2 regions of the Paractinoplanes brasiliensis genome follow, and region 1 is predicted to be linked to the other one. Evidence: riboswitches for the same ligand, from Rfam matches in the RefSeq annotation. Region 1 holds a riboswitch; the other holds the start of a gene.
What was found. Region 1 has a riboswitch for cyclic di-AMP ahead of C8E87_RS29680 (C40 family peptidase). Riboswitches for the same ligand answer to the same signal wherever they lie in the genome.

Region 1 (7,226 bases):
GCCTCACCCAGGAACTCGAACAGCAGCGCCTCGAACTCGTCGTCGGCCCGGTCGATCTCGTCGATCAGCAGGACGGGCGGGGTGGGGCCGGGATGGCGTACGGCTTGGAGGATCGGACGCTCCTGAAGGAACTCGGCCGTGAACAGGTCGGCGTCGGTGAGCTTCTCGTGCCGGGCCTCGGCGAGCCTGATGGCCAGCAGCTGCCGCTGATAGTTCCACTCGTAGAGGGCCTCGCCGGCGGTCAGGCCCTCATAGCACTGCAGCCGGATCAGCGGGGTCCCGAGCGCGAGCGACAAGGCCTTGGCGGCGGCGGTCTTGCCGACGCCGGGCTCCCCCTCCAGCAGCAGCGGCTTGCCGAGCCGGATCGCCAGGAAGATCGCCATGGCCAGCCCGTCATCAACCAGGTAGTCGACGGCGTCAAGCCGCGCGACGACATCCCCGGGCTCGCTCACGGCCGTGCCCGCGACGACAACACCGGGCCCGCTCACCGGCCCGCCGGCGCTGACAGCCATCGGCTAGGCCGCCGCCACGAAGCTGTCCCGGCACCCGACGCGGCAGAACCAGTAGTCCTGCCCGTTCACGACGGCGTGCGGGCTGTCGTCGTCGACGAAGACCGTCATGCCGCAGACCGGGTCAACGGCCCGCCGCGGCGCCGAGGCCGACAACACGACGGCGACCGGCCCGCCCGTGGTCCGGGAGTCCTCGATGCCAACCGCGGGGGCGGGGAGCGTCCCGTGGCGCAGGTCGCGCACTATCTCGGCCAGGAGGGACAGGGCGATCTCCTGAGGCGTGCGCGCTCCGATGTCGAGGCCCGCGTGGGCACGCACCAGGCCCCGCTCCGCGTCGGTCAGGTTCATGCTGTCGAGCACCACGGCGCTGCGGGTGCGGCTGGCGACGAGCGCGATGTACGGCACCCCGGCGTCCAGCGCGGCCCGGATCGCCTTCTCCTCGTTGCGGCCGAGCCCCGCGACGACCACCGCGGTTGTCCCCGCGTACGAGGAAAGCTCTTTCACCTCGAAGTCGAGGAACGATGCCAGCTCGCCGACCGCACGACCGATGGGGTTGTCGCCGACGACGCCGAGCAGGGGCCGGGGCAGCACCGGGCGCAGGAAGATCTCGATCGCCCCGCCGGAGTGGCACGGGTTGACCACGACCCGCGCCCCCGGTGTGTCGGGGAAGCCGGCGCCGTCGTCCGGCAGCACCCGCAGCAGCATCGTGTTGCCCGACGACAGCGTGTCCAGCGCCGCGGCCCGTACGGAGCTCTCGGCACACACACCCCCGACGAAGCCCTCGATCGACCCGTCGTCGAGGATCACCGCGTCGTCACCGGCCCGCGCCGAGGTGGGTTCCTGAGCCCGTACGACCGTCGCGTGCACGAACGGCCGGCGCGCCTGGGAAAGGTCGGCAACGCGTTCTGCTACCGAGGACATGGGCACCTCAGATCGGCGGAGTCGCGCGGCCCCGCATGGCGTCCCACACCCGTGAGGGCGTGAGCGGCATGTCGGCGTGCCGGACCCCGTACGGTTTGAGCGCGTCGACGACCGCGTTGACGATGGCCGGCGGCGACCCCACGGTGGCGGACTCCCCCACCCCTTTCGCCCCGATCGGGTGGTGCGGCGACGGCGTGACCGTGTATCCGGTCTCCCAGTCGGGCACTTCGAGCGAGGTCGGGATCAGGTAGTCCATCAGGGACGCGCCGAGGCAGTTGCCGTCCTCGTCGAAGGCGATCATCTCCATCAGGGCCATGCCGACGCCGTCGGTGAGCCCGCCGTGCACCTGCCCCTCGATGATCATCGGGTTGATCCGGGTGCCGCAGTCGTCGACGGCGATGAACCGGCGCACCTTGACCTGCGCCGTTCCCGGGTCGATGTCGACGACGCAGATGTACGCCCCGTGCGGGTACGTCAGGTTGGACGGGTTGTAGCAGATCTGCGCCTCGAGCCCGCCTTCCACGCCGTCGGGCAGGTCGCCGGCGCCGTGCGCGCGCATCGCGATCTGCTGGATGGTGACGGCTTTGCCGGGGTCGCCCTTGACCTGGAACGAGCCCTTCACCCATTCCAGGTCGGCCACTGTCACCTCGAGCATCGCCGACGCGATCAGCTGCGCCTTGTCGCGCACCTTGCGGGCGACCAGCGCGGCCGCGGCGCCCGACACGGGGGTCGAGCGGCTTCCGTACGTGCCCAGCCCGAACGGTGTCTGGTCGGTGTCACCGTGCACGACCTCGATGTCGGCCGGCGGGATGCCGATCTCCTCGGCCACGATCTGCGCGAACGTCGTCTCGTGGCCCTGACCCTGGGTCTTGACCGACAACCGTACGACCGCCTTGCCGGTGGGGTGCACGCGCAGTTCGCAGCCGTCGGCCATGCCGAGCCCGAGGATGTCCATGTCCTTGCGCGGCCCGGCCCCGACCGCCTCGGTGAAGAACGCGATGCCGATGCCCATGAGCTCACCACGGGACCGCTTCTCGGCCTGCTCCCGCCGCAGCGCCGGGTACCCGGCGATGTCCATGGCCAGGCGCATCGTGGGTTCGTAGTTGCCGGAGTCGTACACCCAGCCGGTCTTGGTCTCGTACGGGAACTGCTCGGGCTTGATGAAGTTCTTCAGGCGCAGCTCGGCCGGGTCCATGTCGAGCTCGGCGGCGAGGCAGTCGACGATGCGCTCGACCAGGTACACCGCCTCGGTGATGCGGAAACTGCACGCGTACGCGACCCCGCCCGGGGCCTTGTTGGTGTAGACCGCGGTCATGCTGCAGTACGCCGCTTCGAGGTCGTAGCTTCCCGTGAAGACGCCGAAGAAGCCGGCCGGGTACTTGACCGGCGCCGCTGTGCCGTTGAACGCGCCGTGGTCAGCGAGCACGTTCGTACGGATGGCCAGGATCTTGCCGTCGTGGGTGGCGGCGATCTCGCCGCGCATGATGTAGTCGCGGGCGAACCCGGTGCTGATCAGGTTCTCGGACCTGTCCTCCATCCACTTCACCGGTTTGCCGGTGACGATGGAGCCGACGATCGCGCACACGTAGCCGGGGTAGATCGGCACCTTGTTGCCGAAGCCACCGCCGATGTCCGGCGCGATCACCTGAATCTTGTGCTCGGGCAGGCCGGCCACGATCGCGTACAGGGTGCGGTGGGCGTGCGGGGCCTGCGTGGTCGACCACAGTTTGAGCTTGCCCTCGACAGCGTCGAAGTCGGCGACCGCGCCGCACGTCTCCATCGGCGCCGGATGCACCCGCGGATAGACGATGTCCTGCTTGACGACCACGTCGGCCCGCGCGAACACGGCCTCGGTCGCCTCGGCGTCGCCGGTCTCCCAGTCGAAGCAGTGGTTGTTGGTCTTGCCCTCGAGGTCGTCGCGGATCAGCGGCGCGTCCGGCGCGAGGGCCTGGCGCACGTCGATGACCGGGTCGAGGACGTCGTACTCGACATCGATCAGCTCGAGCGCGTCCCGGGCCGCGTACCGGTTCTCGGCGACGACGAACGCGACCTCCTGCCCCTGGAAGCGCACCTTGTCGGTGGCCAGCACGGCCTGCACGTCGTTGGAGAGCGTCGGCATCCAGGCCAGGCCCAGCCCCTTGAGGGCCTCGCCGGTGACCACGGCTTTCACCCCGGGCGCGGCCTCGGCGGCGCTGGTGTCGACGCTGACGATCCGCGCGTGCGCGAACGGCGAACGCAGAATGGCCAGGTGCAGCATCCCAGGCAGCTGCACGTCGTCGGTGAAGCGGCCGCGGCCCCGCAGCAGGCGCGGGTCCTCCTTGCGCAGCATGCGGCCGAAACCGATCGGCTTCTGGTCGTTGTCGTCGAACGTGGTCGTCCGGGGCTCTTCCACTGTTGTCATTTGTTCGCCGCCGCTTCGTGAACCGATGCCCAGCGCACCGACCGGACGATGGTGGAGTAACCCGTGCACCGGCAGATCTGCCCCGAGATGGCCTCACGGATCTCGGCGTCGGTCGGGTCGGGATTGCGGTCGAGCAGGGCCCGGCAGGTCATCATCATGCCCGGCGTGCAGAACCCGCACTGCAGCCCGTGACACTGCATGAAGCCCTGCTGGATCGGGTCGAGCTCGGCCCCGTCGGCCAACCCTTCCACCGTACGGACCTCGTGCCCGTCGGCCATCGCGGCGAGCACGGTGCACGACTTGACCGGCTCGCCGTCCAGCCACACCACGCAGGTGCCGCAGTTGCTGGTGTCACAGCCCCAGTGCGTGCCGGTCAGGCCCAGCGTGTCGCGCAGGAAGTGCACGAGCAGCAGCCGCCCCTCGATCTCGGCGGTGACCTCGGCGTCGTTGACGACCATCGTGACCTGCATGCCCTCAGCCCCTCGCCCGTCGTACGGCAGTGCGCAGCGTGCGCCTGGTGAGCTCGTCCGCGAGGTGACGCTTGTAGTCCTCGCTGCCCCGCTGGTCGGTGACCGGGTCGCAGCTGCTCGCCGCGATCGCGCCGGCCCGCTCGTAGAGCTCCTCGGAGGGCGTGCTGCCGTGCAACGCCCGCGAGATCTCCGGGATGCCGGTGGTGTTCGGCCCCACCGCGGCCAGCCCCACCCGCGCGTCGGCGATCGTGCCGTCGGGGGCCAGCCACACCGCGGCGCCGGCCGACACCACGGCCCAGTCCCCGGCACGACGTTCAACTTTCTCGTACGCGCTGCCGCCGTTCTCCCTGACGGGCAGGCGCACCTCGATGAGCATCTCGTCGTCGCCGACAGCCGTCTCGTACGGCCCGACATGGAACTCCTCCATCGACACCACCCGCTCGGCGCCGCCCGGCCCGCGGATCACGCAGGACGCGTCCAGGGTCGTGCACACCGCGGACAGGTCCTCGGACGGGTCGGCCTGGCACAACGAGCCGCCGAGCGTGCCGCGGTTACGCACCACGGGATCGGCGATCACCCGCTCGGCGTCCCGGAAGATCGGGAACGCGGCCGCCAGCTCGTCGGACTCCAGAAGCTCCCGATGCCGGGTCATGGCCCCGATGCGTACCTCGTCCGCCCCGACCCGGATGTAGCCCAGCTCGGTGTGCAGAGGATTGATGTCGATCAAGTATTCGAAGTTCGCCAGCCGCAGCTTCATCATCGGCAGCAGGCTGTGCCCGCCCGCCACCAGCCGCGCCGAGCTGCCCAGGCGCTCCAGCAGCCCGATGGCCTGATCCACACTGGTTGCGCGCTCGTATTCGAACGGAGCCGGTACCTGCACGCCGCACCTCCCGGTTTCGCCACGAAATCTTTCGCGCCCGCCGTCCAAAGTCAACAGCTACCTAAGAGATGCCTTAGGTTGCTCGCTGTAGTGGTGCCGCCGGCCAATTCGGTGACGAGGGTCACCGGTTGACGCGCCCGAGAATGCATCGCCTGGCGTCGGATCGTCCCCGCTGTCCGGAGAGACAACGGCAGCCGAGTCCGCTACGGGACCGACGAGATTGCCGGGACGGCTGTGAAAAGGTGGCGAATCGCCGCAACCGGCCGATCGTCCTGATGAAGGCCGCCCCGGGACGCCGAGTCCCGCCCACCAGGGGCGGCCCGACCTGTCATCGACGGAACTTCAGTGGGCGGGAGCGGGGGAACCAGGTTGCCGGCCGTCGAGCCGGCTCGGGGTGAGGTCGCATACGCGACGGGCTGCCTTCAGGCCCAATCCGACAGCTAACCTCGCAGGCGGTTGAAGGACCAAGGATCGTCTTGTCTTTCCCCACCTTCCAGCCCAGGTCGGCCGGCTTCAAAGCGTACGGAAGTGTCGCGTCGACGCTGCGCCGCCTACAGCCCCTTGCCGCGGCGGCGGTCATCGCCACCACCCTGCTCGTCGCCCCGACGGACGCCACGGCCGCCCCGCCCGCTGCCGTCGCCGTGTCATCGGCCGCGGCCGCTCAGCAGGCACTGCTCGCCCGGGGCAACACGGTCGTCGCGGCCGCCCGGGCCCAGCGCGGCAAGCCCTACCGCTACGGGTCCCGCGGACCGGGCGCTTTCGACTGCTCCGGGCTGACCGGTTTCGCGTACGCGAAGGCCCGCGTCACGATCCCCCGCACCGCCCAGGCTCAGTACAAGTCGGCCAAAAAGATCGCCGGAGCGGCGGTACGGGCCGGTGACCTGGTCTTCTGGGTCTCGGGCGGCCGCGCCTACCACGTAGCCGTCTACGCCGGCGGGGGCCAGGTCTGGCACGCGCCCAAGCCGGGCGACCGGGTCAAGCTCGCCAAGATCTGGAACTGGAAGCAGGTCCGGTACGGGCGCGTCGCCGGCTGACCGGGGCACGCGGGCGCCCTGAGAAAACAGCAGCCTGCACGAAAGGCGCCCTGAGAAAGCAACGCCTGCACGAAACCAGCCGCGCGGGCCCGGTGCGCGATCAATTCGCGAACGCCACCGCCCACACGAGCACCGGCCGCAGAACCCCGCCAAGTCGGCCGCAGAACCCCGCCAAGATCGACAACCCCGGCACAAGACCCACCCCAACCGGGGGCCTCCGTCCCACAGCGAATTTTACGGGGTGGGGGCGATCTTGGCGGGGGCGCCTGTGGACGGTTCGGGATTGTGGACAACGGCGGGATCTTCCGGGTGGCGTGCTATGCGGGCGGCGAGGCGGTCGACGGCCAGCAGCGCCGCCCCCAGCGCGGCGAAGATGACGGCGAGCCGGACGAACTGGCCCGCCACCCAGTCGTAGCCGTGTGACGTCGGGTCCAGGAAGAAGTACGGGTACCGGACGTTGACCGTCGGGAACAGCACGGCCCGGAGCACCGACGTGGCGCCGTAGGCCAGCGGGAACAGGATCCACAGACCCAGGTCACGCCACGGCGAGACCCGGCGCGGGCCGAAGGCGACCCAGTCGGCGAGCACCAGCAGCGGCACGGCGTAGTGCACCAGGAACATCGACCAGTTGGCGACCCGGCTCGCGGGGTCGGCGGCGGCCAGGCCGGGCAGCGGGTTCGCGCCGTTCTGCAGCATGAAGTGCGAGATCAGGCCGGTGATGACGATCCACAGGGTGACCGCGCCGCGCAGGCGGGGTGCGGCCGGGCCGGTGGTGCCGCGGCACACCATCCAGTACAGCACCGCGCCGAAGTAGCCCAGTGTGATCAGGTTGCTCTGACACGTGTAGTAGACGATGCGGTGATCGCCGATGAGCAGACCGGTCAGCCCGGCCACCACGATGAGCACACGCAGCCAGAACTGCGGCATGATCAAGACCCTCATCGGGCCTACCGTAGTGCCGCCTTCTGCACCTTGCCCATCGCGTTGCGGGGCAGGCCGTCGACCAGGTGC
Region 2 (7,226 bases), 5.0 Mb from region 1:
TCAAGCTGATGCAGCGCAACTGGATCGGCCGGTCCCGTGGCGCGCACGTCGACTTCGCGGTCGGCGCCGACAAGATCACCGTCTTCACCACGCGGCCGGACACGCTGTTCGGGGCCACCTACATGGTGCTGGCGCCCGAGCACGAGCTGGTCGAGAAGATCGCTCCGGCGGCCTGGCCGGACGGGACGAATCCGAAATGGTCAGGCGGGTACGACACGCCCGCCGCGGCGATCCGGGCCTACCGGGCCGAGGCCGCCGCGAAGACCGAGGAGCAGCGCACCGAGGGCAAGGAGAAGACCGGCGTCTTCATCGGCGCGTACGCGACCAACCCGGTCAACGGCGCGAGCATCCCGGTTTTCATCGCCGATTACGTGCTGGCCGGCTACGGCACCGGCGCGATCATGGCGGTGCCCGGGCAGGACGTGCGTGACTGGGAGTTCGCCGAGGTCTTCGAGCTGCCGATCATCCGTACGGTGCAGGCCCCGGAGGGATTCGAGGGCGCGTACACCGGCGAGGGCGCGGCGATCAACAGCGACTGGCTGAACGGCAAGGGCGTCATCGAGGCCAAGGCCGAGATCATCGCCTGGCTGGAGCAGCACGGGCACGGCAAGGGCGCCACCACGTTCCGTCTGCGTGACTGGCTGTTCAGCCGGCAGCGCTACTGGGGCGAGCCGTTCCCGATCGTCTACGACGAGACCGGGCTGCCGGTCGCGCTGCCCGAGTCGATGCTGCCGGTCGTGCTGCCCGACGTCGACGACTTCTCGCCGCGCACCTTCGACCCGGACGACGCCGACAGCGAGCCCGAGACCCCGCTGTCGCGCAAGAAGGACTGGGTCAACGTCGAGCTGGACCTGGGCGACGGCCTGAAGTCGTACACCCGCGAGACCAACACCATGCCGCAGTGGGCCGGCTCCTGCTGGTACGAGCTGCGCTACCTGGACCCGAAGAACGCTCACGCCCTGGTCGACCCGGACAACGAGGCGTACTGGATGGGCCCGCGGCGCGACGGCGACTGCGGCGGCGTCGACCTGTACGTCGGCGGCGTCGAGCACGCCGTCCTGCACCTGCTGTACGCCCGGTTCTGGCACAAGGTCCTGTACGACCTGGGCCACGTCTCGTCGTTCGAGCCGTTCCGCCGGCTGTTCAACCAGGGCTACATCCAGGCGTACGCGTTCCGTGACGCCCGCGGTGTCGTGGTGCCGGCCGAGGAGGTGGTCGAACGCGACGGCAAGTACTTCTACGACGGTCAGGAGGTCGTCCGCGAGTACGGCAAGATGGGCAAGTCGCTGAAGAACGTCGTCACGCCCGACGAGATGTGCGAGCAGTACGGCGCCGACACGTTCCGGGTCTACGAGATGGCGATGGGCCCGCTGGACGTCTCACGCCCGTGGGACACGCGGGCCGTGGTGGGGTCGCAGCGCTTCCTGCAGCGGGTGTGGCGCCTGGTCGTCGACGAGGAGACCGGGGCGGCACGCGTCTCCGACGAGCCCTTGGAGCCGGCGGTGCGCAAGACGCTGCACCGCACGATCGCGGGCGTCCGGGAAGACCTGGACGAGCTGCGCTTCAACACCGCCATCGCGAAGCTGATCGAGCTGACCAACACGCTGACGCCGCTGCCCGCGGTGTCGCGCGAGGCGGTCGAGCCGCTGTTGCTGATGCTGTCGCCGTTCGCCCCGCACCTGGCCGAGGAGCTGTGGACCAAGCTGGGGCACTCGGGCTCGCTGGCCTACGCCGACTTCCCGGTGGCCGACCCGGCGCAGCTGGTGGCCGAGTCGATCACGTACCCGGTGCAGGTCAACGGCAAGGTCAAGGCCCGCGTCGAGGTGCCGCCGGCCGCACCCGAGGCCGAGGTGCGCGAGCGGGCGCTGGCCGCGGTGGCCGAGGTGCTGGCCGGTCGCGAGCCCCGCAAGGTCATCGTGGTGGCCGGCCGGCTGGTCAGCGTCGTCGTCTGAGCCTCCGCACAGCAGAAGGCCCACCGCCCGTACGCCGGGTGGTGGGCCTTCTGCTGTTTGTCAGGCGGCGGCTTTGCGACCCGAGTGCTTCCACCAGAGGACGATCGCGGTCGTCAGCGTGAACCCGATCGCGGCCGGGGCCAGCGACAGCGGGCTCATCTCGCCCGGCCGGACCACGGCGGCGCCGATCACCGCGTACGACACCGCGGACGGGATCGAGGCCAGCGTGGTGCCGAGCAGGTAACGCTTGCGGCAGACGCTGGTGGTGCCGTAGGCGTAGCCGATCAGGCCGAACGGGGCCAGCGGCAGGAACCGGACGAGCAGCACGGCCAGCAGGCCACGACGGTTGAGCCAGCCGTCGAGACGCTCGAGCCGGCCCCCGGAACGTGCGGAGAGCGCGCCCCGGCCGACCCAGCGGCCGGCGTAGTAGGTGGCGGTGGCGGCGATCACGGCGGCGGCCAGGGCCGTGGCAGCGCCGGTGGCCGCGCCGAGCAGCGCGCCGCACGCCAGCGTGATCGCTGTGCGGGGCACGAGCACCGAGAGCAGGAGGCCACCGATCACCGCGATGGCGACCGCGGCGGCCGGGCCGACGGCAGCGACCTGGCCGGCGATCTGCGACAGCGGGAGCGTGGCTGCGGCCACACCCACGCCGCCGACGACGCCGCCAAGGATGCCGAACCGGACAAGGCGGCGCTTCCACCCCATCGAGGGCTTGTCGCCGGCCGGGATCTGCTGGGTCTGAGAAACCTGAGGATCCGCGAGGTTCACGCCCCGCGGGGCGATCAGGATGTCAGTCATGCAGGCGTACCGTCCCTTGCTTTGTCGGGTCAAGTGTCAGGCGCCGGCTGCGGCGAGTCGCTCGGCACGAAGTTTTTCGGGCCAGGTGTCGTCGACCGGTGAAAGGCTATCCGCGCCGATCGCCCAACGCAGTAGCAGATCGGCTATAGCTGGGTTGCGGGCCAGCGCGGGGCCGTGAGAGTACGTACCCAGGATCTTCCCGTGCCAGGCCCCCTCGGTCTGCCCGTCGTTGCCCACCCCGGCCGTCACCCGGGCCAGGGGAGCAGCTCCGGGGCCCAGATGCGTGCGGCCGCCGTGATTTTCGAAACCGGACAGCGGGGGCAGGCCCAGCCGCGGGTCGATGTCACCCCTGATCTCACCCACCGCACGGGTCTCGCCGCGGTCGGAATGCAGGTCGAGCAGGCCCAGGCCGGGGCACTTGGCTCCCTTGGCGAAGAACGAGTGACCGAACAGCTGGTAACCGGCGCAGATCGCCAGGACGGCCGCGCCCTGGTTGACCGCGCGGTGCAGACCGCCGTCGTTGATCAGGCGCTGGGCCGCGAGGGCCTGCGGGCCGTCCTCGCCGCCGCCGATCAGGTAGATGTCGGCGGTCGAGGGCATGGGCTGGTCGGAACGCACCGAGTAGGTCTCGACCGGGATACCGCGCATGGCCGCGCGCCGGGCCAGGATCAGCAGGTTGCCCCGGTCGCCGTACGTGGAGAGCAGGTCCGGATAGATCCAGACGATGCGCAGGACGCTCTCAGTTGACACGGTCCAACTCCGCTCGGATGTCCTGGAACGCCGTGTAGTTGGCGATCACCTCGAGGCGGCCCGGCGGCACCGACCGGATCGCCTCCTCGAAACTCAACACGTGCCGGAAGGCGATTCCGTTCACCTCGAGGCGTACGGCGAGGTCGAAGGCCCGCTCGCCGGTGATCAGCACCGGCCGGTCGTGCAGCGGCGAGAAGTCGACGTCGTACAGCCAGGAGGTGTCGAAACCGTCGGGGTCGCGGGCGTTGATGGAGAGCAGGGTCGGCGCCTGCTCGGCCATGTCGAACGCCTCCAGCCAGCTGGCCGGGTTCTTGGCCAGCAGCAGGCGGATGTTGCGGCCCTCGCGGTCGACCTGCGCGTACCGGCCGGCGACCGAGGCCACCGTGGCGAGCCGGGGGAGCGCCTCGATCGGGCGTACGCCGAACTCGGCTGCCACGGCCAGCGCGGTGGCCGCGTTGCCCAGGTTGACCGTGCCGGGCAGCTGCAGCTTGACCAGGTGCCAGTCGCCGCGCGGGTCGATGACGCCGTCGTCCTCGACGCGCCACTGGGCCTGCGGGCGGCGCAGCGAGCAGCCGGTGCACCACCAGTCGCCGTTGGCGCGCTCGATCGGATCACCGCTCTCGGGGCACACCCACGAGTCGTCCGTCCAGCGCTGGCCGGCGCTGAACCAGGTGAGGTGCGACGCGCCGCGGGCCGCCCAGACCACCATCGGGTCGTCGGCGTTGGCCACCACCGAGATGTCGGGGTGCCCGGCCAGCGCGGTGCGCCACATCTGGGCCATCATCGCGACCTCTTTGGCCCGGTCGAGCTGGTCGCGCGAGAGGTTGAGCAGCGCCACCACGCGCGGGTTGGTCTCGTCGATCACCCGGGCCAGGTAGTGCTCGTCGACCTCGAGCACCGCGAACGGCGTCGAACCCGCCTTGGCCAGGGCCGACGTGTGCCCGGTGGGCATGTTGGCGCCGAAGCCGTTGGTGGCGACCGGGCCGAGCACGCCGAGCGCGGCGGCGGCCAGCCGGGTCGTGGTGGTCTTGCCGTTGGTGCCCGAGATCAGCGCGATCGCGCGTCCGGCGGCGAGGTTGCGCAGCAGGTCGGGATCGATCTTGAGGCCGATCCAGCCGCCGATGACCGAGCCGTCGCCGCGGCCCGCGGCCCTGGAGAGCGCGGCCGCCGTTTTCGACACCGAGGTCGCGACCTTGGCCCGCAGAGGCATCTTCCCGTCCGTCACGGAAGACGAGGGTACCGGACCCGGCTGTCACGTCGAGTTGCCGAGAGTCCGGTTCCCGGCACCCGTACGGCCGGATCCGGAGTCGCATTGAGATCAACCATTCGGCGGAAACCATTTTGGCCGGTGAGAAAGGTTTGAACGGCGGAAGAGTGAAATTGCGGCCTGCGTCACCCGAATGGTCGTGAAGAAATATGTGTTCTGATTCACCCGTAACCTTAGACGCTCGGTAATTCGGCACTTACGAGCCGTAATGGCATTTCTCAGCTCCTGGTAACAAATCGGACACCACTCTCTGTGCCAAACACGCTCTGTTACTGAATCGGTTCCCCCGGGCCGCCCGGAATCGGTGTAGCAAGGTCTGGCCGGGAGCACCCGCTGCCCGGCTCGCGACGACCTGGTTCACGCCGAGCCCTGCCCCGGGCCGGTCGAAGCGACCACCCGCACCAGTTACAACCAACGAAGGCATACGGGGGCAGGGACGGGGGAACCATCACCGGTCCACTCCGCGCCATCCGCTCCGATGGCGAGCACGGAGAACCTTGGGGTGAAGTCGCGTGAGCGACCGGGCACACCTTCCCGCCCGAACCCGACAGCTAACCTCGCAGGCGTGCCGGAGGGACATCTCTACCGTGCACGAACACAGTTCGAGCCGTGGCCGCCGTTCGATCGGCGCCGGCGCCATCGCACTGTCGCTGGGTCTCTGCCTCTGCGCAGGCCAGCTGATCGCCCCCTCGCCCGCCGGCGCGGCCCCGATCGTCACCGCGGCGGCTGCCGCCAAGGCGAAGGTCAAGCCGTCGGTCCGCAGCTCCATCTCCACGCGATCCGTCACGTACGGCGGCAAGATCAAGGTCACCGCGAAGTACATCAACCCGGCCAACGGCAAGGTGATCACTTCGGGGACCGTCCGCCTGCAGGCGCTCCGCAAGAGCAAGTGGGTCAACCTGTCGGCCAAGGCGCTGGGCAAGACCGGCAGCGTCACGCTTACCGGTGAACCCCACGTGAGCGGCGCGGTTCGCGCCTATTACGTGGGCACCCCGACCTACAAGGCGGTGGCCGGCGGCAAGTTCTCGGTCACCGTCAAGCCGAAGTCGGTCCCGGCCCGCACGAAGATCATCAACGAGGCGAAGAAGCACGTCGGCTCGCTGTACAAGTTCGGCGCGGCCGGCCCCAGCCGGTTCGACTGCTCGGGCTACACGATGTGGGTCTACAAGAAGGCCGTCGGCAAGAAGCTGCCGCACAAGGCCAACTCGCAGCAGAAGTACGGCAAGTCGATCGCCAAGGGCAAGAAGCAGATCGGCGACCTGATCGTCTTCCGTAGCGGCTCGTACGGTAGCCACGTCGGCATCTACGCCGGCAGCGGATACATGTACGACTCCCCGCACACCGGCGCGCGGGTGTCCAAGCGCAAGATGTACGGCTCGAACTACGTGGTTCGCCGCCTGGTCTGACGAGTTGAGCGGGACGCGCCCGGTTCGGGTGCGTCCCGCTTGCTCGTTCCCCCGAGGCGGTCGCGGGTCACTCCTGCCCGGTCGGGTCACGCTCCTTGTTCCGTACGCGTGGGGTCCGGATCTGCCGAGCGGTCCCGCCCCGTCATGGACCCGTTCCGGCCGGGACATCCCCGGTGCCCCCACCCGGTCCCGCCCTGCGGACTGGTCTCCTCCGCACGGCTCCCGATCATTGAGCCGGAGCCCCATGGCCGGCCTGCCGTGAGTCACATCCCCGGGGTTGGCTCTGCCCCGGAACCGTAATCCCCACGGCTGGCCTGTCCCGGTCGCTCATCCCCGCGGCCCGCCTCTGCGGCCGGCGCTTGGCTTGCAGCTCGTCCCCGGAACGCCGGGCCGCCCCACGCGGCCCGGCGTTCCTCTGTACCCGGTCCACGTCTGTGCCGAGCTCTGCCCGTACTTGCAGCGTTGGCGCCGGATTGCCGCTCCGGCCGCAGCCCCCTGAGAGCTCCACTTTCCTCCCCGGTGGGGGTTGACAACGTGGCCGTCTGGGGGTTTTGGGCGTGTTCAGGGTGGTTCTTGACAGGGTGGCCGGGAGGATGTCGGAAACCGGACCTCGTTGATCATGCCCTTGCCCTCCACTTCGTGACCACCTCGTTGAGCTGGGGTTTCGTGTGCGAATCGGGTTCGCGACCCTGCTCATTCGGCTTGCGGGTGGAGGGAAGTGGAGTAGAGTGGAGTGCAGTGGCAGGGCCGAAGTCGAACCAGACCTGAGGGGCCTGCCGGCCCGAGTTGACAGGCGGACCGCGAACCGCCCGGGGCAGGGGGTAAGGGGCCGATGTTTCTCGGCACGCATACTCCGCGCCTCGACGACAAGGGGCGGCTGATCCTTCCGGCGAAGTTCCGTGATGAGCTGGCGGGAGGTGTCGTGATCACCAAGGGGCAAGAGCGCTGCTTGTACGTGTTTCCGATGCCCGAGTTCCAGCGCATCGCCGGCCAGCTGCGGGAGGCGCCGGTGACGAACAAGGCGGCCCGGGCTTACAGCCGGGTCTTCTTCGC

Region 2: it holds a riboswitch for cyclic di-AMP, as region 1 does, so the genes downstream of both, C8E87_RS06810 (C40 family peptidase) here and C8E87_RS29680 (C40 family peptidase) in region 1, are expected to answer to the same signal.

Annotation. Positions count from the first base shown of each region.
Region 1 covers NZ_SNWR01000001.1:6,615,151-6,622,376, reverse strand. Annotated here, with positions in the region: gene C8E87_RS29705 (AAA family ATPase) at 1-512, opposite strand, end outside; gene C8E87_RS29700 (XdhC family protein) at 516-1,430, opposite strand; gene C8E87_RS29695 (aerobic carbon-monoxide dehydrogenase large subunit) at 1,438-3,831, opposite strand; gene C8E87_RS29690 ((2Fe-2S)-binding protein) at 3,828-4,301, opposite strand; gene C8E87_RS29685 (FAD binding domain-containing protein) at 4,306-5,181, opposite strand; cyclic di-AMP (ydaO/yuaA leader) riboswitch at 5,504-5,651, shown strand; gene C8E87_RS29680 (C40 family peptidase) at 5,658-6,215, shown strand; gene C8E87_RS29675 (Pr6Pr family membrane protein) at 6,450-7,157, opposite strand; gene C8E87_RS29670 (acyl-CoA synthetase) at 7,163-7,226, opposite strand, start outside.
Region 2 covers NZ_SNWR01000001.1:1,607,457-1,614,682, reverse strand. Annotated here, with positions in the region: gene leuS (leucine--tRNA ligase) at 1-1,952, shown strand, start outside; gene C8E87_RS06825 (TVP38/TMEM64 family protein) at 2,013-2,750, opposite strand; gene C8E87_RS06820 (type 1 glutamine amidotransferase) at 2,787-3,500, opposite strand; gene C8E87_RS06815 (MurT ligase domain-containing protein) at 3,490-4,710, opposite strand; cyclic di-AMP (ydaO/yuaA leader) riboswitch at 5,170-5,348, shown strand; gene C8E87_RS06810 (C40 family peptidase) at 5,355-6,173, shown strand; gene mraZ (division/cell wall cluster transcriptional repressor MraZ) at 7,006-7,226, shown strand, end outside.